DNA from 2 places in the Streptomyces akebiae genome. Region 1 is predicted to be linked to the other one. Evidence: predicted binding sites of a transcription regulator. Region 1 holds the regulator's gene; the other holds the start of a gene.

What was found. Region 1 encodes HspR, which represses chaperone genes until heat shock. Its sites were predicted from a motif close to TTGAGNNNNNNNNNCTCAA; they were not measured.
Region 2: a site for HspR is predicted at 2,359-2,377, ahead of dnaK (molecular chaperone DnaK). Genes of this name have one in related genera too.

The regions. Positions count from the first base shown of each region.
Region 1 is NZ_CP080647.1:4,671,936-4,682,647, forward strand. Features, by position in the region: gene K1J60_RS20055 (fibronectin type III domain-containing protein) at 27-1,760, shown strand; gene K1J60_RS20060 (PA14 domain-containing protein) at 1,951-4,014, shown strand; gene K1J60_RS20065 (heat shock protein transcriptional repressor HspR) at 4,138-4,590, opposite strand; gene dnaJ (molecular chaperone DnaJ) at 4,596-5,774, opposite strand; gene grpE (nucleotide exchange factor GrpE) at 5,844-6,539, opposite strand; gene dnaK (molecular chaperone DnaK) at 6,536-8,377, opposite strand; gene K1J60_RS20085 (MraY family glycosyltransferase) at 8,876-10,075, opposite strand; gene K1J60_RS20090 ((Fe-S)-binding protein) at 10,365-10,712, shown strand, end outside.
Region 2 is NZ_CP080647.1:1,694,354-1,705,065, reverse strand. Features, by position in the region: gene K1J60_RS07435 (vWA domain-containing protein) at 1-1,768, shown strand, start outside; gene K1J60_RS07430 (OsmC family protein) at 1,901-2,326, shown strand; gene dnaK (molecular chaperone DnaK) at 2,451-4,307, shown strand; gene K1J60_RS07420 (helix-turn-helix domain-containing protein) at 4,357-5,220, opposite strand; gene K1J60_RS07415 (hypothetical protein) at 5,501-5,932, shown strand; gene K1J60_RS07410 (helix-turn-helix domain-containing protein) at 5,936-6,793, opposite strand; gene K1J60_RS07405 (4a-hydroxytetrahydrobiopterin dehydratase) at 6,923-7,228, shown strand; gene K1J60_RS07400 (class I SAM-dependent methyltransferase) at 7,234-7,977, shown strand; gene K1J60_RS07395 (WCX domain-containing protein) at 8,084-8,338, shown strand; gene K1J60_RS07390 (rhamnogalacturonan lyase) at 8,378-10,243, shown strand; gene K1J60_RS07385 (excalibur calcium-binding domain-containing protein) at 10,583-10,712, opposite strand, start outside.

The sequences.
Region 1 (10,712 bases):
ACGATCGGCATCCCCTGAAGGACCCCATGACCTCAGTCAGACGCTCGACGGCGGCAGTGGCGGGCGTAGTCGTGTTCGCCGCCGTAGGCGGCCTGCTCGCGGTGACCGCCACGTCCGCGAACGCGGCCGTCACCTGTGCCTCCCCCACCTTCAAGCGGCAGCTCTTCGCGAACACCACCTTCTCCGGTACGCCGAAGAAGACGGACTGCGACGCGGAGATCAGCGAGAACTGGGGCACCGGCGCACCCGCCACCGGCCTGCCGTCCAACAACTTCGGCGTCCGCTGGACCGTGACCCGCGACTTCGGCTCCGGCGGCCCCTTCACCCTCTCCGCCACCGGCCTCGACGGCATCCGCGTCTACCTCGACCCCGGCACCACCGGCGCCCGCAAGATCGACCTCTGGAAGAACGGCACCACGACCGTCTCCAAGACCCTCAACCTCACCATCCCCTCCGGCAAGCACACCCTCCGCGTCGACTACGTCAACTGGACCGGCTCCGCCAAGGTCAACTTCACCTACACACCCCGCACCTCCGCCACCATCGACAAGGTCGCCCCGCTGACGCCGACCGCCCCGACCGTGGCGTACGACAAGGCCACCGGCAAAGCCAAGATCGCCTGGTCCAGGAACAAGGAGATGGACCTGGCCGGATACCGGGTCCTTCGTCGCCCCGCGACCAGTGACAGCTGGAAGAGACTGACCGATACGGCAGCCGGCTCCTCTGCGTACACCGACGCCACTCTGGCGAAGACCGGTGAGACGTACGTGTACGAGGTCCGCGCCTACGACAAGGCCGGCAACGAGTCGGCCGGCAGCGCGGACCGGTCGGTCACGACGGTCGACCGGACCCCGCCCCCCGTTCCCTCCCATGTCGAGGCGACCGATGGGCAGCCGGGGGTCACGCTGGCGTGGAACGCCGTGCCGGGCGCGGCGTACCACCTCGTCCACCGGCGCTGGGACGACGACGGCGGCGACAACCCCGTGGTCCAGGTGGCGAAGGTGACGTCCACCTCCTGGCTCGACACCACGGTGAAGGAGAACCTCGACTACAGCTACTGGGTCACCGCGGTCGACGAGGCCGGCAACAAGTCAGCGAAGTCCGCGGGCACCCACGTCTCGCGGGGTGATCACGCCCCTTCCGCGCCCACCGGTCTGACCGCGACGACGAAACCGGCGGCCGGCATCGGGTTGACCTGGCAGGCTCCGAAGACTCCGATCGCCCAGGATCTGTCGCACTACCGGATCTACCGCGGCAACAAGCTCGTGGACACGGTGCGTTCCACGCAGACGTCGTTCGTGGACTCCGGCGTTCGACACGGCCTTACGTACACCTACACGGTGACCGCGGTCGACTTCGCCGAGAACGAGTCCGCCGCCTCGGCATCGGCCACGGCCGTGGCTCCCACGGCCGGCCTCGCCCCGGCGGCCGTCACCGGCCTGACCGGGGCCATCGTCGGTCAGGATGTCGAGCTGACATGGCGAAGCAACCCCGAGGCGGACGAGGTGGACCACTATGACGTCTACCGGGGCCAACTCGTCGACGGCACCTGGCAGTACGAGCTGTGGAACTCGGTGCACGCGGGATGGACGGACCCCGATGAACCCCTGAGTCACGTCCAGGAGTTGTACGGCTCTCGCGGCGAGACCGTCCGCTGGGCGGTCATCGCCGTGGACATCCATGGCAACTCCCGCTTCGGCACAGGCGAGGAGTTCTCGTACGTCACCTTGACGGAACCGGTCGGCGCACCGGACGCGTAACGCGCGCTCCCTACGAGGAGGCGGCCCGATACCTGGGCGCCTGGGGCCCGGACCTCGACCGACACACGCGCCCCACGGCCCCGTACAACCAATCCCCCACCTCAGCTGTCTGTTCGTCGGCGGTAGGTCCCTGACCGCTGACGAACAGGCACCAGGCATCCCACCCAGGCACCGGCGCAGAAGGACCCAAGTGATCCCGAAAACCCCAGTCAGACGTACGGCCGGCGCGACCGCTGTCGTGCTCGCCACCGCTGGTGGGCTGCTCACCGCGGCCTCCGCGCCCGCGTCCGCCGCCGTCACGTGCACCTCCCCCGTCTTCAAGCGGCAGTTCTTCGCGAACACCACCTTCTCCGGCACCCCGAAGAAGACGGACTGCGACAGCGCGATCGACCAGAACTGGGGGACCGGCGCTCCCGCCACCGGCCTGCCGTCCAACAACTTCGGCGTCCGCTGGACCGTGACCCGCGACTTCGGCTCCGGCGGCCCCTTCACCCTCTCCGCCACCGGCCTCGACGGCATCCGCGTCTACCTCGACCCCGGCACCACCGGCGCCCGCAAGATCGACCTCTGGAAGAACGGCACCACGACCGTCTCCAAGACCCTCAACCTCACCATCCCCTCCGGCAAGCACACCCTCCGCGTCGACTACGTCAACTGGACCGGCTCCGCCAAGGTCAAGTTCACGTACACGCCCCGCACCTCCGCCACCGTCGACACGGTCAAGCCCCTTGTCCCGACCGGGACTTCGGTGTCGTACGACTCGGAGACGGGCCGGGCCAAGCTGACCTGGGCGAAGAACAAGGAGATGGACCTCGCCGGGTACAAGGTCTACCGGCGGCTCAAGGGCGCTTCGTTCGGCAGCACGCCGCTCGCGACGACCACCTCCACCTCGTACACCGATACCGGGCTGCCGAAGTCGGGCGCGGCGTACTACTACGAGGTCCGCGCCTACGACAGGGCGGGCAATGGGTCGGCGGGTACGGCCGATCAGTTGGTCACCACGGTGGACCGGATCCCGCCGACCGTCCGGGATCTGAAGGTCAGCGGTGAGTCCTCCCTCGACGGGGTGTCCCTCTGGTGGATGTCCGAGGGGGCCGAGACGAACCGGCTGCTGAGGGCCGCCTCGCCCGACGGGCCGTTCGAGGAGGTCAAGGGCCCCTGGGGCAACTCGGCGACCGATGCCACCGCCCCGTACGGGGAGACCTCGTACTACAAGGTCGCGGTGTCGGACGCGGCGGGCAACACCGCGTACTCGTCGGTGGTGTCGATCGCCAGGCCGCTCGCGGTGCCTTACTTCTGGAAGACGGAGAACCGGCCGGAGGACGGCGGCGGCGTCGATCTGCGCTGGGACGTGTCGCCGTACGCGCCGACCGAGTTCCGGGTCCACCGCGAGGAGCGCCGCTTCGACGAGGCGACCGGGACCTTCGACGTCGTCGACTCCCAGGTGGTGCCCTGCGAACCGAAGCTCGCCGACACCGCCTACGGCACCAAGTACAGCTACACCTGCACCGACACCACGGTCGTGCCGAGCCCCGACGACGGGTTCTACGTGTACTGGGTGACGACCGTCGACGCGCTCGGCCGGGAGTCGGCCCCCTCGCAGACCATCTCCCACGGCTACGGCGACGGCACCGCCCCGCCGCTCGTCACCGGGTTCACGGCCACCGCCACCGAGTACGGCACGGTCCTGGACTGGGACGACAGCCCGGTCGCCGACCTCGCCGAGTACAACGTGTTCCGGGTCAGCACGGTGGACGACGGGACCGGGTACACGCATGTGGGCACGGTCGAGGCGGGCACCAGCCGGCTCGTCGACGCGGCGAACCTCCAGGACGGCGAGCACCACACGTACTTCGTGGACGCGGTGGACACCTCGGGCAACTCCAACTACACGTCGGCCGACAAGATGGTGTCCACGACCGTCACCGAGCTCGACCTGCGGCCCACCGTGGAGACCCCCGCGGACTGGCTGGTCAGCGTGAACGCACGGGCCGCCGACGGCGCGGCCGCGGTCGACCTCACCTGGGAGCTGTCCAGCTCGTACAACGGGACGGACATCACCGGTTACCGGGTGTACCGGTGGAACCCGGCCACAGCCGCCTACGAGCCCCTGACCGCCGACCCGGTCACCGGCACGTCGTACACCGACACCACGGCCGCCGCCGGCACCACCCACTTCTACTGGGTGACCGCCCTCCACGCCGACGGCACCGAATCGCCCCCCGGCGACGCCTGGGTGGCCCTGGCCCCCTGAGCACGCGAGGTCCCCTCGCACGCCCCAAGGCCCCAAGGACCACAGCGATCCCACCCAGACGTCACAGCAGGGGCCCGGAGGTTCACCTGAACCTCCGGGCCCCTGACCGTACTTGACGAACCGTCAGTCGGACGCCTGTCGCCCCTTCGGCCGCCACACCACCAACGCGCTGCTCTGCTGCACTTCCTGGTAGGGCACCAGATCGCGCCGGTACGACGCGTGGACGGCGGCCTCGCGCTGGCGCATGGCCGCGGCGGCACCGTCGAGGGCCGCCTCCATCTCGGCCACCCGCGACTGGAGCGCGGCGACCTGGTTCTCCAGTTCGATGATGCGCTTGATGCCGGCCAGGTTGATGCCCTCGTCCTGCGACAACTGCTGGACGGTGCGCAGCAGTTCGATGTCACGGGCCGAGTAGCGACGGCCGCGCCCGGCGGTGCGGTCCGGGGAGACCAGGCCGAGACGGTCGTACTGGCGCAGGGTCTGCGGGTGCAGACCGGAGAGCTGGGCGGCCACCGAGATGACGTACACCGGTGTCTCTTCCGTCAGCTCATAAGGGTTCCTACGGCGGCCGTCCATCACATTCATGCTCCCTTCGCGGCCTGGAACAGCTCCGCTCGCGGGTCCTCACCCGCGGTCGCCTCGCGATACGCCTCCAGCGCGTCACGAGCCTTCCCCGACAGGTCCTTCGGGACACTCACCTCGACGGTGATCAACAGGTCCCCACGGGTGCCGTCCTTGCGGAAGGCGCCCTTGCCCCGGGCCCGCATCGTACGGCCGTTGGGGGTGCCCGGAGGCAGTTTCAGGGTGACCGGCGGTCCGCCCAGGGTCGGGACCCGGACCTCTCCGCCGAGCGCCGCCTCGGGGTACGTCACCGGGACGGTCACCGTGAGGTTGTCGTCCTTGCGGCCGAACACCGGGTGCGGGTCGACGTGCACGACGACGTACAGGTCGCCCGCCGGGCCGCCCCGCTCGCCGGGGGCGCCCTTGCCGCGCAGCCGGATCCGCTGGCCGTCGGAGACGCCCGCCGGGATCCGGACCTGCATGGTGCGGGAGGACTTGGCGCGGCCGGAGCCCTTGCAGATGTCGCAGGGGTGCTCGGCGATCAGACCGCGGCCCTTGCAGTCCGGGCAGGGGTCCGTCAGGGAGAAGCCGCCGCCGGAGCCCCGCGCGACCTGGCCGGTGCCGACGCACGTCGGGCACACCCGGGGTGTGCCGTTGGCGTCGCCGGTGCCCGAACAGGCCTTGCAGGGCGACTGCGAGGACATCCTGAGCGGGACGGTCGCGCCCTCGATGGCCTCGGTGAAGCTCAACGTGACCTCGGACTCGATGTCCTGGCCGCGCCGGGGCTGCACCCGCGTGGTGCCGGAGCTGCCCCGGTTGAACAGGCCGCCGAAGACATCGCCGATGCCCCCGCCGAAGCCGCCCGCCTGGCCACCGCCCTGGGCGCCGCCTCCGAAGAGGTCGCCCAGGTCGAAGTTGAACGAGCCGCCGCCGGCGCCGGGTCCGGGGCGGAAGCCACCGTTGCCGAAGAGGGCGCGGGCCTCGTCGTACTCCTTGCGCTTCTTGGGGTCACCGAGGATGTCGTTGGCCTCGGAGATCTCCTTGAAGCGCTCCTCGGCCTTGGTGTTCCCCTTGTTGGCGTCCGGGTGGAACTCGCGGGCGAGTTTGCGGTACGCCTTCTTGATCTCGGCCTCGGTGGCGTCCTTGGGGACGCCGAGGACCTTGTAGTAGTCCTTCTCGATGAAGTCCTTGGTACTCATCCTCGACGTCCCTCCTTCCGCTCACCGTGCACGCCGCCGCGCACCTCGCCGTGTACGACGCCGTCGGCGTCAGCCCTCGTCCGGGCCACCGCTCTCCTTGTCGTCGGCACCGGAGGCACCCGCCGCCTGCTCCTCGGAGCCCTCGGCCTTGGCGGGCTGCGCCCCCGGCTGGGGCTCGGCCACGGCCACCCGCGCGGGGCGGATGGTGCGCTCGCCGATGCGATACCCCGGCTGGAGAATCGCCACGCACGTCGTCTCGGTGACGTCGGGCGCGTAGCTGTGCATCAGGGCCTCGTGGATCGTCGGGTCGAAGGGCTCGCCCTCCTTGCCGAACTGCTGAAGGCCCATCTTCGCGGCGACGGTCTCGAGGGACTCGGCGACGGACTTGAAGCCGCCGACGAGTTCGCCGTGCTCCCGCGCCCGGCCGATGTCGTCGAGCACGGGCAGGAGTTCGGTCAGGAGGTTCGCGATGGCGATCTCCTTGACCGTGATCCGGTCGCGCTCGACCCGTCGACGGTAGTTCTGGTACTCGGCCTGGAGGCGCTGGAGGTCCGCCGTGCGCTCACCGAGCGCCGTACGCACCTGGTCCAGCTGCGCCGTCAGACCGGCCACCTGGGCCGTCGCTGCCGCGTCCCCGGCCGGGGCCGCCCCCTCCTGGGGGGCGGCCTTCGACTCGGCGTCCTCGGAGCCGGAGGGGACATCAGGCTGCTGCGGCTGAGCCGACTGCGGCTGCTGCTCGTCGAAGCCCGGGGTCTCCTCCGTCACGCGGCACCGTCCTTACGGTCCTCGTCGACGATCTCGGCGTCGACGACGTCATCGTCGGCCTTGGCGTCACCGGCGCCGGCCTCGCCGCCCGCGGCCTGCGCGGCCTGGGCGTCGGCGTAGAGGGCCTGGCCGAGCTTCTGCGAGACGGCCGCGACCTTCTCGGTGGCCGTGCGGATCTCGGCGGTGTCCTCGCCCTTGAGCACTACCTTCAGCTCGGCGACGGACGCCTCGACCTCGGTCTTGATGTCACCGGGGACCTTGTCCTCGTTGTCCTTGAGGAACTTCTCGGTCTGGTAGACGAGCTGCTCGCCCTGGTTGCGGGTCTCGGCGGCCTCGCGGCGGCGGTGGTCCTCCTCCGCGTACTGCTCGGCCTCCTGGCGCATCCGGTCGACCTCGTCCTTCGGCAGCGAGGAGCCGCCGGTGACGGTCATCTTCTGCTCCTTGCCCGTGCCCAGGTCCTTCGCGGTCACGTGCATGATGCCGTTGGCGTCGATGTCGAAGGACACCTCGATCTGCGGGACGCCACGGGGCGCCGGCGGCAGACCGGTGAGCTCGAACATCCCGAGCTTCTTGTTGTACGCCGCGATCTCGCGCTCGCCCTGGTAGACCTGGATCTGCACGGACGGCTGGTTGTCCTCGGCCGTGGTGAAGATCTCGGACCGCTTGGTCGGGATCGTGGTGTTCCGCTCGATGAGCTTGGTCATGATGCCGCCCTTGGTCTCGATACCGAGGGACAGCGGGGTGACGTCGAGGAGCAGGACGTCCTTGACCTCGCCCTTCAGGACACCGGCCTGGAGGGAGGCACCGATGGCGACGACCTCGTCGGGGTTGACCCCCTTGTTGGCCTCCTTGCCACCGGTCAGTTCCTTGACCAGTTCGGCGACGGCCGGCATACGCGTCGACCCACCGACGAGAACGACGTGGTCGATCTCGGAGAGGGCGATCCCGGCGTCCTTGATGACGTTGTGGAACGGCGTCTTGCAGCGCTCCAGCAGGTCGGCCGTCAGCTGCTGGAACTGGGCCCGGGTGAGCTTCTCGTCCAGGTGCAGCGGGCCCTCGGCGGAGGCGGTGATGTAGGGCAGGTTGATCGAGGTCTCGGTGGACGAGGAGAGCTCGATCTTCGCCTTCTCGGCGGCCTCGCGCAGACGCTGCAGCGCCATCTTGTCCTTGGCGAGGTCCACACCGTGGCCGGCGCGGAACTGCTGCACCAGGTAGTCGACGACGCGCTGGTCCCAGTCGTCACCACCGAGGTGGTTGTCACCGTTGGTGGCCTTCACCTCGACGACGCCGTCACCGATCTCCAGGAGCGACACGTCGAAGGTGCCGCCACCGAGGTCGAAGACCAGGATCGTCTGGTCGTCCTTGTCGAGGCCGTAGGCGAGGGCGGCGGCGGTGGGCTCGTTGACGATGCGCAGGACGTTCAGACCCGCGATCTCACCGGCCTCCTTCGTCGCCTGACGCTCGGAGTCGTTGAAGTACGCCGGGACGGTGATGACCGCGTCCGCGACCTTCTCGCCCAGGTAGGCCTCGGCGTCGCGCTTCAGCTTCTGCAGGATGAAGGCGCTCATCTGCTGCGGGTTGAAGTGCTTCCCGTCGAGCTCGATCTTCCAGTCCGTGCCCATGTGACGCTTGACGGACCGAATGGTCCGGTCCACGTTCGTGACCGCCTGACGCTTGGCGACCTCGCCGACGAGCACCTCACCGTTCTTGGCGAAGGCGACGACGGACGGCGTGGTCCTGGCGCCCTCGGCGTTGGTGATCACGGTGGGCTCGCCGCCCTCCAGAACGCTGACGACGGAGTTAGTCGTGCCCAGGTCGATGCCGACCGCACGTGCCATTTCAATTCCTCCAACAATGACTTGAGTGGAACGGACTCAAGTGTGCATGACGCCCACCGCTGGGTCAACAGAGCTGAGTCGAGGGGGCTCAACTCTTATGTTTTCCTTATACGCAACCATCTGCTGACCTGCGCTTATATGTCCACAGGGGCGCCAATCGAGGGGCGCCGAGCAGTGGTCGCCGTACGCCCACGGACCAGCCCGTCCCCCTGACCTCCGCCCCCCGGGCGACGCCACGGCGGTGGTGCGCCGGGGCGCGTCGCCGACGGCTGAGCAGAGGCCCGTGGCGCACGGCCGGAGGCCGCCGGTGGGCGGTCCGCGATGGTCGCGCCGTACCGAACAGCGAGATCCCGCCACTCTCCACGCGCCGCAGCCGCCCACCTCGGACCAACAGCCTCTCCGCCCTCCTCACGACACTCGCTCAGCCACCCACCCCGTCCCGCCCCATCAGCCGCGCCACCACCCCGCCCCGTCCCCGGAGGCCGCGCCCCCGGCCCCCTATCCCACCCACCCCCTCCGCCCCAGCTCCGCCGCCTCCTGTTCGCGGAAGCGGCCGGGGCGGGACACGGGGCCGGGGGCGCGGCCTCCGGGGATGGGGCGGGGGCGGGTGACCCGGTCAGAGGGGCGGTGGGCGCCCGTGGGGACCGGGCGGGTCATGGTGGGGCGGTGGACGCCGGTGGGGCGGGGGCGGTGGATGCCCGTGGGGGCGGGGCGCGCGGCGGTGGGGGACGGTCTGGCCGTGCCGGGCGGGACGAAGAGCATCCCCAGGACGACCAGGGCGGTCGCCCCCGCCACCCACCACGCGGTGCGCGGCTCGGTCCACAGCATGTGGATGGCGAGCCCCACACCCGTGGAACCCGCGGCCGCGACCCCCATCACGACCACCGCCCCGGGCGGCGTGAGCCCGATCCGTCGCAGCCGGTGGGCGAGATGGTCGGGCCCGCCCCGCCACAGCTCCCGCCCCGCCCGTTTCCGCGAGACCAGGACGAGGACCGCGTCGGCGGTCGCCACGGCCGTGAGGGCGAAGGGGGCCCCGACACCGGCCCCGTACCCGACGGCGTACACGTGCAGCACACCCCCCGCGAGCAGGAAGCCCACGAACAACGCCCCGCACGTGCCGAGCACGACGCGCGCGGGCGGCCAGTTGTGCATCAGGAACCCGGTGAGCGCCGCGGCCAGCACGCTGAACAGCGTGGCCAGCCCGTCCATGACCTCGGCCGCCGCGCACCCGCTCAACGCGAACGCGGTGACCGCGCCGACCACGCCGAGCACCCCGTCGGAACGTCCCATCCCCTTGAACCCGTGCACCACCAGGGCGATCCAGACGACCCCCACCATCCCGCCCAGCACGCCGAGTTCGCTGTATGGCACCACCACCGCGGCGCCGACGACCACCCCCGCCGCCCGCACCACGGCCGGCAGTCGCCACACATCACCGAGCAGACCGAACACCCCGAGCCCCGCCCCGACGACGATCAGCCATCCGGCCTCACGCCCGAGCGGAGCGACCCCGCTCCACTCCCCCACCCACGCCACGGCGCCCACGCCGCCCATCACGGCGACACCCCCGAGCAACGGCACCCGCCGCCCGCGCCGGCGTTCCACGATCCCCAGCCGCAGCGCGGGCACGCGGACGGTCGCCGAGAGCACGGCGGTCAGCAACAGGGCGGACGCGGCAGCGAGGATTCCGTACAGCACGGATCCACGTTAGGGGTGAATGTCACAATTTCTTATGAATAACACGATCGTTTTGAAACAGCACGTTCGCCCGGATGTCCGCAGACCCCCACCCCGGCCCCGACAGGCCCGCACTCAGGCAACCCTCAGCGACGCAGATCACCGCCCCCCTGGCTACAGTGCGGCTGAAGAACTGGGTAGTCTCAGACGGACTGCATAAGTTACCGCTTAGTAATGATCTCCATGGATCTCCGAGGCACCCGGGCGGGTACCCCGGAGAAAACCCCTCGCAGGCCCGAGGAGCCCCGAAATGCAACTCGCCGCGATCATCGTGTCGTTGGTCCTGACCGTGGTCGGCGTTGCGCTCATCGCCCGAGCCGTGGCGCAGATCTACCGGTTCGTGAAGCTCGGTCAACCGGTGCCGGCGGGCAGCCGTACGGACGACCCGAAGGCGCGCACGATCACCCTGGCCCGGGAGTTCCTCGGCCACACCCGGATGAACCGGTGGGGGATCGTGGGCTTCGCCCACTGGTTCGTCGCGATCGGCTTCCTGACGCTGCCGCCGACCCTCGCCCAGGCATACGGCCAGCTGTTCCAGGCCGACTGGACGCTGCCGGTCATCGGCGGCTTCCTGCCGTTCGAGATGTACATCGAGTTC
Region 2 (10,712 bases), 3.0 Mb from region 1:
GCGCGACCTCGCCGGTGAGGCGTTCGAGGCGGGGTTGGAGGCGGCGCGGAGCAACTCCGCGCTGCGGGCGGTCGGGTTCACCGTCTGCCGCAAGGAGAAGTGCGATCTCGCGCCCCACCGGGGCCTCGTCCGGGTCGACTCCGAGGGAGTGCTGCACGCGCACCCCGACCGGCTCGCCGCCCCCGAGGCCTGGGCCTGGGCCATCGCCCACGCCGCCATCCACCTGGGCTTCGGGCACGTCCCGGCGGCGCAGGGCGTGCGTACCCAGCCCGACCGGTTCGACCTCGCCGCCCGCTGCGTCGCCGTCAACCGGTTCCTGCTCACCTTCCCCGTCGGCCTGACACCCGAGAACCTGCCCGACCGCTACCCGGACGGCGACGAGGAACGCCTCGCCGCCCACTGGCGCCGCGGCGGGCTCCCGGCGGCGTACGAGCACTGCGGTACGGCCGGTGACGAGCCCGACCAGCTGCTGCTGCCCTGGCCCACGTGGCGGGGCACGCCCACGGACTGGCAGCTCGCCTTCGCGCACGCCCTCACCCGCACGATGTCCGCCGCGATGGACATGGCCGGCGGCCGCCGCGCGTCCCTGGACGACGAGCCGGTCCGCATGCGGCCCTGGGAGAAGGCGCTGAGCTGGTTCATCTCCTCCTACCCGCTGCTCGGCGGCATCGCGGCCGGCATCCGGATCGTCGCCGACGTCGAACTCGCCCACGCCCACGGCATCTCCGTCGCGGCCGTCGACGCGGAGGCGGGTGAGATCTACATCAACCCGCTCCGCCGGTTCGACGACGAGGAGTGGCGGTTCATCCTCGCCCACGAGATGCTGCACGCCGCCCTGCGCCACGGTGACCGCTGCGGCACCCGCGACCCGTATCTGTTCAACATCGCCGCCGACTACGTCATCAACGGCTGGTTGCGCGAGATGCAGGTCGGCACCATGCCCGACGGACTGCTGTACGACCCCGAGCTGGCCGGACTGTCGGCCGAGGAGGTCTACGACCGGATCGTCGGCGACCTGCGCCGGATGCGCCGGCTCGCCACCCCCCGCGGCAAGGGCGTCGGCGACATCCTCGGCGGTCCGCTCGGCTCGCCGCGCGACTACGTGGACCTCGACGAGTTCTACCGCCGGGGCCTCGCCCGGGGCTTCGATCTGCACGAGCGGCAGGAACGCGGACTCCTGCCCGCCGGTCTGGTCGAGGAGATCCGTGCCCTCAGCCATCCGCCCCTGCCCTGGGACGCGCGACTGGCCCGCTGGTTCGACGAGTTCGTGCCCAGCCCCCAGGCCGTACGGACCTACGCGCGCCCCTCGCGCCGGCAGTCCGCCACCCCCGACATCCCGCGCGCGGGGCGGTACTTCCCACCCGAGGAGATCGCCCGCTGCACCTTCGGCGTCGTCCTCGACACCTCCGGCTCCATGGACCGGACGCTGCTCGGCAAGGCGCTGGGCGCGATCGCCTCGTACGCCGCGGCCCGTGACGTACCGGCCGCCCGGGTCGTCTTCTGCGACGCGGCCCCGCACGACGCGGGATTCCTGCCGGTCACCGAGATCGCGGGGCGGGTGCGGGTGCGCGGGCGCGGCGGTACGGAGCTGCAGCCGGGCGTCGACCTGCTGCACCGCGCCGACGACTTCCCGCCGGGCGCGCCGGTCCTCGTCATCACGGACGGCTGGTGCGACGTGCTGCGGGTGCGGCGGGAGCACGCCTACCTGATTCCCCAGGGTGCTCGCCTGCCGTTCACCGCGCAGGGGCCGGTGTTCAGAGTGAGATGAGCCTCCCGTCCGCCGGAGTGTGATCGGATGGGGGCACGGAACCCCGGCAACGGGATCCCCGCGACGGAACTTCCGCAACGGGACCCCCACTACGCGGGACTCCGGCATCGTGACCCATAGAAAGGACTCATCGTGGCCACCACGCGCACCGCACACACCGTCTGGGAAGGCGAGCTGCTCAAGGGCACCGGCACCGTCACCTTCGACTCCTCCGGCATCGGCTCGCAGCCGGTGTCGTGGCCGTCGCGCGCGGAGCAGGCGAACGGCAAGACCAGCCCCGAGGAGCTGATCGCGGCCGCCCACTCCAGCTGCTTCTCCATGGCGCTCTCCCACGGCCTCACCGGCGCGGGCACCCCGCCCACCCGCCTGGAGACCAAGGCCGACGTGACCTTCCAGCCCGGTGAGGGCATCACCGGCATCCACCTCACCGTCCGCGGCGAGGTCCCCGGCCTGGACGAGGCCGGCTTCCAGGAGGCGGCCGAGGGCGCAAAGAAGAACTGCCCGGTCAGCCAGGCCCTGACCGGCACGACGATCACGCTGACGGCCGAACTGGTCTGACCGCCTGCTTCGTGCGCCCCGTCTCCGCCCCGTTGACAAGAACCCACTCAAGTTTTGTGCTGGTGGTGGGAACACTTGGCGGACCTTGCGGATCCTTGCGGAACTCCGCTGGAAGGGGACGGCGATGGGGCGTGCGGTCGGGATCGATCTCGGTACGACGAACTCGGTGGTGGCCGTTCTGGAGGGCGGCGAGCCGACCGTCGTCGTCAACGCGGAGGGGCAGCGGACCACACCGTCGGTGGTGGCCTTCGCCAAGAACGGCGAGGTGCTCGTCGGCGAGGTCGCCAAGCGGCAGGCCGTGACGAACGTGGAGCGCACCGCGCGCTCCGTCAAACGCCATATGGGGGACGCGAGTTGGCGCTTCCCCGCGCAGGGTTCCGTGGACGGTACCCGCTACCGGGCCCAGGAACTGTCCGCGCGCGTCCTGCAGAAGCTGAAGCGGGACGCGGAGTCGTATCTCGGCGAGGACGTCACCGACGCCGTCATCACCGTGCCCGCGTACTTCGACGACGCGCAGCGGCAGGCGACCAAGGAGGCGGGGGAGATCGCGGGCCTGAAGGTCCTGCGGATCGTCAACGAGCCCACGGCCGCGGCCCTCGCGTACGGCCTGGACCGGGCCGAGGAGCAGACCGTCCTCGTCTTCGACCTCGGCGGCGGCACCTTCGACGTCTCCCTCCTGGAGATCGGTGACGGGGTCATCGAGGTGAAGGCCACCAACGGCGACACCCGGCTCGGGGGCGACGACTGGGACCAGCGGGTGGTCGACCATCTCGTCAAGCGCTTCCAGGGGCAGCACGGCGTCGATCTCGGCCGCGACAAGATGGCGTTGCAGCGGCTGCGCGAGGGGGCGGAGCGGGCCAAGATCGAGCTGTCCAGCTCCTCCGGGACGTCCATCAACCTCCCGTACATCACCGCCTCCGCCGAGGGGCCCCTCCATCTGGAGGAGGGGCTGACGCGCGCCCAGTTCCAGGAGCTGACCGCCGACCTGCTCGACCGGTGCAGGACGCCCTTCCACCAGGCCGTCAAGGACGCCGGGGTGAAGCTCGCCGCGATCGACCACGTCATCCTCGTGGGCGGTTCGACACGGATGCCCGCCGTGAGCGACCTGGTGCGGGAGCTCACCGGCAAGGACCCGCACAAGGGGGTGAACCCCGACGAGGTGGTGGCGGTCGGCGCCGCGCTGCAGGCGGGCGTCATCCGCGGTGACGTGAAGGACGTGCTGCTGCTCGACGTCACCCCGTTGTCCCTGGGCATCGAGACCAAGGGCGGCATCATGACCAAGCTCATCGAGCGCAACACGACGATTCCCACGCGCCGTTCGGAGATCTTCACGACGGCGGCCGACAACCAGCCCTCGGTCGGCATCCAGGTGTACCAGGGTGAGCGGGAGATCGCCGCGTACAACAAGAAGCTGGGCGTCTTCGACCTCACCGGACTGCCGCCCGCGCCGCGTGGCGTCCCGCAGATCGAGGTGGCCTTCGACATCGACGCGAACGGCATCATGCATGTCTCGGCGAAGGATCTCGCCACCGGCCGAGAACAGAAGATGACGGTGACCGGCGGCTCCGCGCTCCCCAAGGACGACATCGACCGCATGATGCGGGAGGCCGAGCAGTACGCCGACGACGACCGCCGGCGCCGTGAGGCGGCCGAGACCCGCAACCACGCCGAGCAACTCGCCTACCAGACCGAGAAGTTCCTCCGCGACAACGAGGAACGTGTCCCCGCCGACAGCAGGGCCGAGGTGGAGGCCGCGGTGGCGGAGGTGAAACGGCTCCTGGAGCACCCCGAGGACACCGCGCCCCTGCGCACCGCCGTCGACCACCTCTCCACCGTCAGCCAGCGCATGGGCCAGTCCATGTACGCGGCCTCCTCCCGCGCCCAGGCCGACCCGCCGCCCCCCGACCCCACCGAGGACGAGACCGTGGTCGACGCGGAGATCGTGGACGAGGAGAGGGGGCCGAAGGGAGGGGCGGCGTGAGCCTTCCGCGGGGGCCGGGCCGGGCGTGCGCGGGCCGTGGGTGAGCCGCTCAGTACCTGTCGCGGTACCGCTTCAGGATCTGTCTCGTCCTCTCGGCGGAGGCCGCGTGTGCGGCCATGTGGTCGAGGACTTCGAGGTGGAGGGCGACCTCGGTGCGGGAGTCGAGGTAGAGGGCGCCGGTGAGGTACTCGGTGTAGACCATGTCGGGGAGTTCGGGTTCGGCGAAGCGGAAGAGGGAGAAGGGGGCGTAGGTGCCCGGGTGGGGGCCGTCGGCGAACTCGCAGACCTGGAGGATCACATGGTCCCTCTCGGTGACTTCGAGGAGACGGTCGAGCTGGTCGCGCATGACCTGGGAGCGGATGCTCACCGGACGCGCGAGGGCCGTCTCGTCCATGATCACCCACAGGTGCGGCGGCTTCTCCTGCGTGAGGAGTTTCTGTCTCGCCATCCGTAGCGACACATGCCGTTCGATCGCCTCGGGACCGGTCTGCCCGACCGTCCCGGCCTCCATCACGGCCCGCGCGTACTCCTCCGTCTGCAGCATCCCCGGCACGAAGTGCGGCTCGTACTGCCGGATCAGATGTGCCGCGCCCTCCAGACTGACGTACACGCTGAACCAGTCGGGGAGCACATCGTGGAACCGCTGCCACCACCCCGGCTTGTTCGCCTCCTCGGCCAGCGTCACGAAGGCGGCGACCTCGTGCTCGGCGACACCGTACGTCGTCAGCAGCACCTGGACGTACGGGATCTTGAGCGCGACGTCGGCGGTCTCCATGCGCCGTACGGTCGCCGGGGCGACCCGGAGGACGCGTGCCGCCTCCTCGCGCTTGAGCCCGGCGGACTCCCGCAGTTCCTGGAGCCGTCTTCCGAGCACCACCTGACCCACGGTGGGCGCGGGCCGCCGCTCACTCACGCCACGCCTCCCCACGCGCCGAGATCCCTCACCAGTCTGTCATGACCAGGTGGGGATCTCACAGAGCCAGCCGGAACGCGATGCTCCGCCGGGCTCCGGTCCCGACGCCGCCGCAGGATACGGGGAGCCATGACCTCGGAGGTAATCGACCGCCGTACGCCCCGCGCGGCAGGGTGAGGTCACCGGGGTTCACCGGGTACCTCTCGGGGTCCTGGGCCTCCGGGCCCTTCCGTTTCCCGCCCACCACCTCGACGGAGCGTGATGTGCCATGTCCATGACCATGTCGACGGGCCGGCTCGCCGTCCTCGCCCGGACCACCGACCCGCGCACCATGCTGCGCCGCTTCCTGGCCGCCGACGCGGCGGTGACCGGAGCGAACGGGCTCGCCTACCTCCTGGCCTCCGCCCCTCTCGGCCGCTTCCTCGGCGTCGACCCCGGGCTGCTCGTCGGGCTCGGCGCGTTCCTCTCGGTGTACGCGGCGGGTGTCGCCCTGCTGGCCGCGCGTGAGCGCCCGCCGGCGCCGCCCGTACGGGCCGTGATCGAGGCCAACCTCGCCTGGGCGGTCCTCAGCCTCGTCGCCCTGGTGCTGTGGCTGACGCCGAGCACGGCCGGCGCGGTGTGGACGCTGCTCCAGGCGGTCACCGTGGCCGGGTTCGCGGCGGTCCAGCACCTCGCCCTCCGCGCGGCCCGCGACCGGACGGACGCCGACTGAGCGTCAGGACATCAGCCCGTGCAGGTACTTGACCGTCGCCGGGTCGGCCGGGAGGAACGTCTCGATGGCCAGCTCGGCCACGGTCACGTCCATGGGGGTGTTGAAGGTGGACACCGAGGAGACGAAGGACAGCACCCGGCCCTCGTGCTCGATCCGCATCGGCAGCGCGAAGTAGGCACTCCGCTCCGCGCCGGGCTCCGCCCCCGCGTCCTCGCCGGGATCGGCCTCGGGCGTACCCGGTGGCAGCGGATACGCCGCCACCTCCTCGTACAGCGCCCGCAGCGGCTCCGAACGGTGCAGCGCCACCTGCCGCTCCATCTGCTCCAGCAGGTGCCCGCGCCAGGCACGCAGGTTCCGGATGCGCGGCGCCATGCCCTCGGGATGCAGCGTCAACCGCATCGCGTTGAGCGGAGGGACGAGCAGCGACTCGGGGATCCCGCCGAGGAGCATGACGATGCCCCGGTTGGCGGCCAGGACGTCGTACGTCGCGTTCATCACCAGCGCCGGATACGGCTCGTAGCCCTGGATCAGCCGTTCCATGCCCTCCCGCAGCGCGCCCATCGACGGATCGTCGAGCGGGGTCTCCGGGTAGCGCGGGGCGTAACCGGCCGCGAGCAGCAGCGCGTTGCGCTCCCGTACGGGTACGTCCAGGTGCTCGGCGAGCCGGAGCACCATCTCCTCGCTCGGGCGGGAGCGACCCGTCTCGACGAAGCTGATGTGCCGCGCCGAGGAACCCGCACGCAGCGCCAACTCCAGCTGACTGACCCGTCGTCGCTCTCTCCAGGCCCGCAGCAGCGGGCCCACGCCCTGGTCGGCGGGCGCGGTGGGACGGCCCGGGGTACCGGTCGGGACACTGGTCATGCGGAAAACGTAGCCGAGCCGATCGAGGTGTGGCGCGTCCGGGCTCCTGACCAGGGACTCGGCGGTCCGTCTGTGGCACGCTGGAAGGGACCGCACGTCACGGAGGGGACGTCCCGGAAGGAGTGGGCCATGCCCGTCGAACCCTTGCCGCAGAAGGAGATCGAGGACCGGCTGGCGGAGCTGCCCGGCTGGTCGCTGGACGGGGACCGGATCGCCCGCTCCTACCGGCTGGCCTCGCACTTCGCGGCGACCGCGATGGTCGTGCACATCGCCCAGACCCAGGAGGAGCTCGACCACCACTCCGACCTCACGCTCGGCTACGACACGGTGTCGCTGACCATCCACACCCACAGCGCGGGCGGCGCCGTCACCGAGAAGGACTTCGAGCTGGCCCGCAGGGTGGAGGCGCTCGCCCCCGGTCACGGGGCGAGCTGAGGCGGGTGCTGGACTACGACAGGGAGGCCGGCGACTACGACGCCCTGCGGGGCGGCGAGCCCCGCGCCGAGGCCGCCGCCCGCGCCGTGCTCGGCCTCGTCCCCGAGGGCGCCCGCCGCCTGCTCGACATCGCCTGCGGCACCGGGATCGTGACCCGGCGGTTCGCGGCCGCCCGGCCCGGGACACAGGTCACGGGGGTCGACCTCACCCACGCCATGGCGAGCCGGGCCGCCGCCCGGCTGCCCGGCTCCGTCGTGATCGGCGACGGGCGCCGACTCCCTTTCCGTGGCGGGCAGTTCGACGCCGTCACCAGTGTGTGGCTGCTCCATCTGCTGGGCGGCCCCGAGGACGTACGGGCCGTCGTCGGGGAGTGCGCCCGGGTGCTCCGCCCCGGTGGTGTGTATGTCACCACCGTCGACAAGGCCGCCTCCCACAACGTGGGCAGCGACATCGACGCGGTGCTGGCCGCACGGCCCCGGGCCGCGGCGATGGACCCCGCCGCTGCCGTCGAGAGGTACGCCGACGAACACGGTCTGCGTGCCGCCGGGCAGGCCCGCTTCCCCGGCCGCGGCCAAGGGCGCAGCCCCCGCCGCACGGTCGCCGACCTGCGCCGGGGCTGGTTCGTCACGCTGCCCCCGGGCGATCCGCTGGCCGACGACTTCGCGCTGCGCCTCGCGGCCCTGCCCGACCAGGACGTGCCGCGCCCGGACCCGGAGTTCACTCTGCGGGCGTTCCGGAAGGCCGCCTGAACTTCGTGATCCAGTCGGTCGGCCAGGTCGGCCAGGTCGGCCGGGTTGGCGCCAGGTCGCCCCGTCGTCCGCGTACCGGCGCGACTTCCACGCCCGGCTGTACCGGGTGGAGGCGCTGGTCCGGCTGGCGCCGGGCGTGACCGTGCCCAGGGCCGTGCCGGTCGACGGGAGCCCGGGAGAGGGCCGCTGGACCACGGCGAGGGTGCCCGTCGAGTCGGTCGAGCACGCGCACGGCGAGTTCCCGCGGCTGGGCACGGACATCGGGGTGCTGGAACCGGCCGATCCGCGCCACCGGATCGTCAGGACCGTGGCCGAACTGGCCGAAAGATACGGCAACGTGGCCGGGAACGGTGGCGACTGAAGGAGCGGAACCCGTCCGTCCTTTCTGGAGGTTCGTCACGTGCAGCACCCGCACAGGCACCACAGACGCCGAGCCCTGCGCTCGCTGGTGACAGCGGCCCTGGTCGCCGCCGGACTCACCACGTTCACCGGCACGCCCGCCGAGGCCGCGACCGCCCGCCAGGTCGAGCGCCTCGACCGGGGCGTGGTCAGCGTGCACGTCGACAGCGGCAACCTGGTCAGCTGGCGCTGGCTGGGCACCGACCCGAACGACGTGTCGTTCAACGTCTACCGGGTCGGAACGAAGGTCAACGCGACGCCGATCACCGGCTCGACGAACTACTTCCACGCCGGCGCCCCCGCCCAGGCCGACTACACGGTCCGCGCGATCGTGAACGGTGTGGAGCAGGGCGACTCGGTGCACGCGGTCCAACTGCGCACCGGCTACAAGGACGTCCCGATCAGCGCACCCGCCGGCGGCACCACCCCGGACGGCGTCGCCTACACCTACGAGGCCAACGACGCCTCCGTGGGCGACCTCGACGGCGACGGCGCCCTGGAGTTCGTCCTGAAGTGGCAGCCGACGAACGCCAAGGACAACTCCCAGTCCGGCTACACCGGCAACACGATCATCGACGGCATCAAGCTCGACGGCACCCGGCTGTGGCGCATCGACCTGGGCCGCAACATCCGCTCGGGCGCGCACTACACCCAGTTCCAGGTGTACGACTACGACGGCGACGGCAAGGCGGAGATCGCCGCCAAGACGGCGGACGGCACGGTCGACGGGGCGGGGACGGTGATCGGCAGCTCCTCCGCCGACCACCGCAACTCCAGCGGCTACATCCTGACGGGGCCCGAGTACCTGACCATGTTCAACGGGCAGACCGGGCGCGCGATGCAGACCGTCGACTACGTCCCGGGCCGGGGCACCGTCTCGTCCTGGGGCGACTCGTACGGCAACCGCGTGGACCGCTTCCTCGCCGGTACCGCCTATCTCGACGGCGCCCGCCCCTCCCTGATCATGGCGCGCGGCTACTACACCCGCTCGGTGATCGCGGCCTGGGACTGGCGGGGCGGCTCCTTCACCCGCCGCTGGACCTTCGACACCAGCTCCTCCACCAACTCCGGCCGGGGCTACGACGGCCAGGGCTCGCACAGCCTCTCCGTCGGTGACGTCGACAACGACGGCCGGGACGAGATCGTGTACGGCGCGATGGCCGTGGACGACAACGGGGGCGCCCTGTGGACCACGCGGACGGGCCACGGCGACGCCCAGCACCTGGGCGACCTCGACGCGTCCACCCCCGGCCTGGAGTACTTCAAGGTCTCCGAGTCCACCTCGCAGCCCGCCGAGCTGTACATCAACCCCGCGAACGGCGCGGTCCGCTGGCAGCTCGCCGCCTGCTGCGACAACGGCCGGGGCGTCGCCGGGGACATCTACGCCGGCAACGACGGGCCCGAGATGTGGTCGGCCTCCGACACCTCCATCCGCGACGAGGCAGGCGCGACGAAGGGCCGCGAGCCCTCGTCGGTCAACTTCCTCTCCTGGTGGGACGGCGACCCGGTCCGTGAACTCCTCGACGGCACCCGGATCGACAAGTACGGCACCTCCGCCGAGACCCGGTTGCTGACCGGATCCGGGGTCTCCTCGAACAACGGGACGAAGGCAACCCCTGCCCTCTCCGGCGACATCCTCGGCGACTGGCGCGAGGAGGTCGTCTGGCGCACCAGCGGCAACACGGCGCTGCGGATCTACTCGACCCCGATCGAGACCGGCACGAAGATCACGACCCTGCTCCACGACCCGATGTACCGCACGGGCCTGGCCTGGCAGAACACCGCCTACAACCAGCCCCCGCACACCAGTTTCTTCATCGGTGCCAACATGCCGACGGCGCCCAGGCCGACGGTGTACACGCCGTAGGGACCACCCGGGCTGAAACGGCACAGGCCCCGCACAGATCGGTCCGGTGCGGGGCCTGTGCCGTGGGCGGTTGTCCATCCGGCGTCCGGCAGCTGCCCCGCGCACGCCAGTCCGCGCTCGATCCACCGCTGCTCTGTCGGCACCAGATGCGCGGCCACCTTCAGCCCGGCTCCAGCAGCACCCAGTCCTGCTCCCACGTCAACGCCCGCTCCTGTGCCGGCCCACAGAACGGGCACGTGAACTGCTGCTCGCCACTTCCGACAAACACCCCGCCCACCAGCTTGCAGCCCGGTTCGGCCAACGAGCCTCGCATCCCCCGTCGAGGCGGGCGCATGCATGTCAGCTGTCGCAGCCGACACCGTCGCCATCACGGTCGAGGTGGCTGCCGTAGCCGGGGTCCCCGCGGTGGACGGGGGCGGCTCCGGCCGCGCGTGCCTCCGAGCAGTTCGAGTAGTGGACGCTGCCCGTA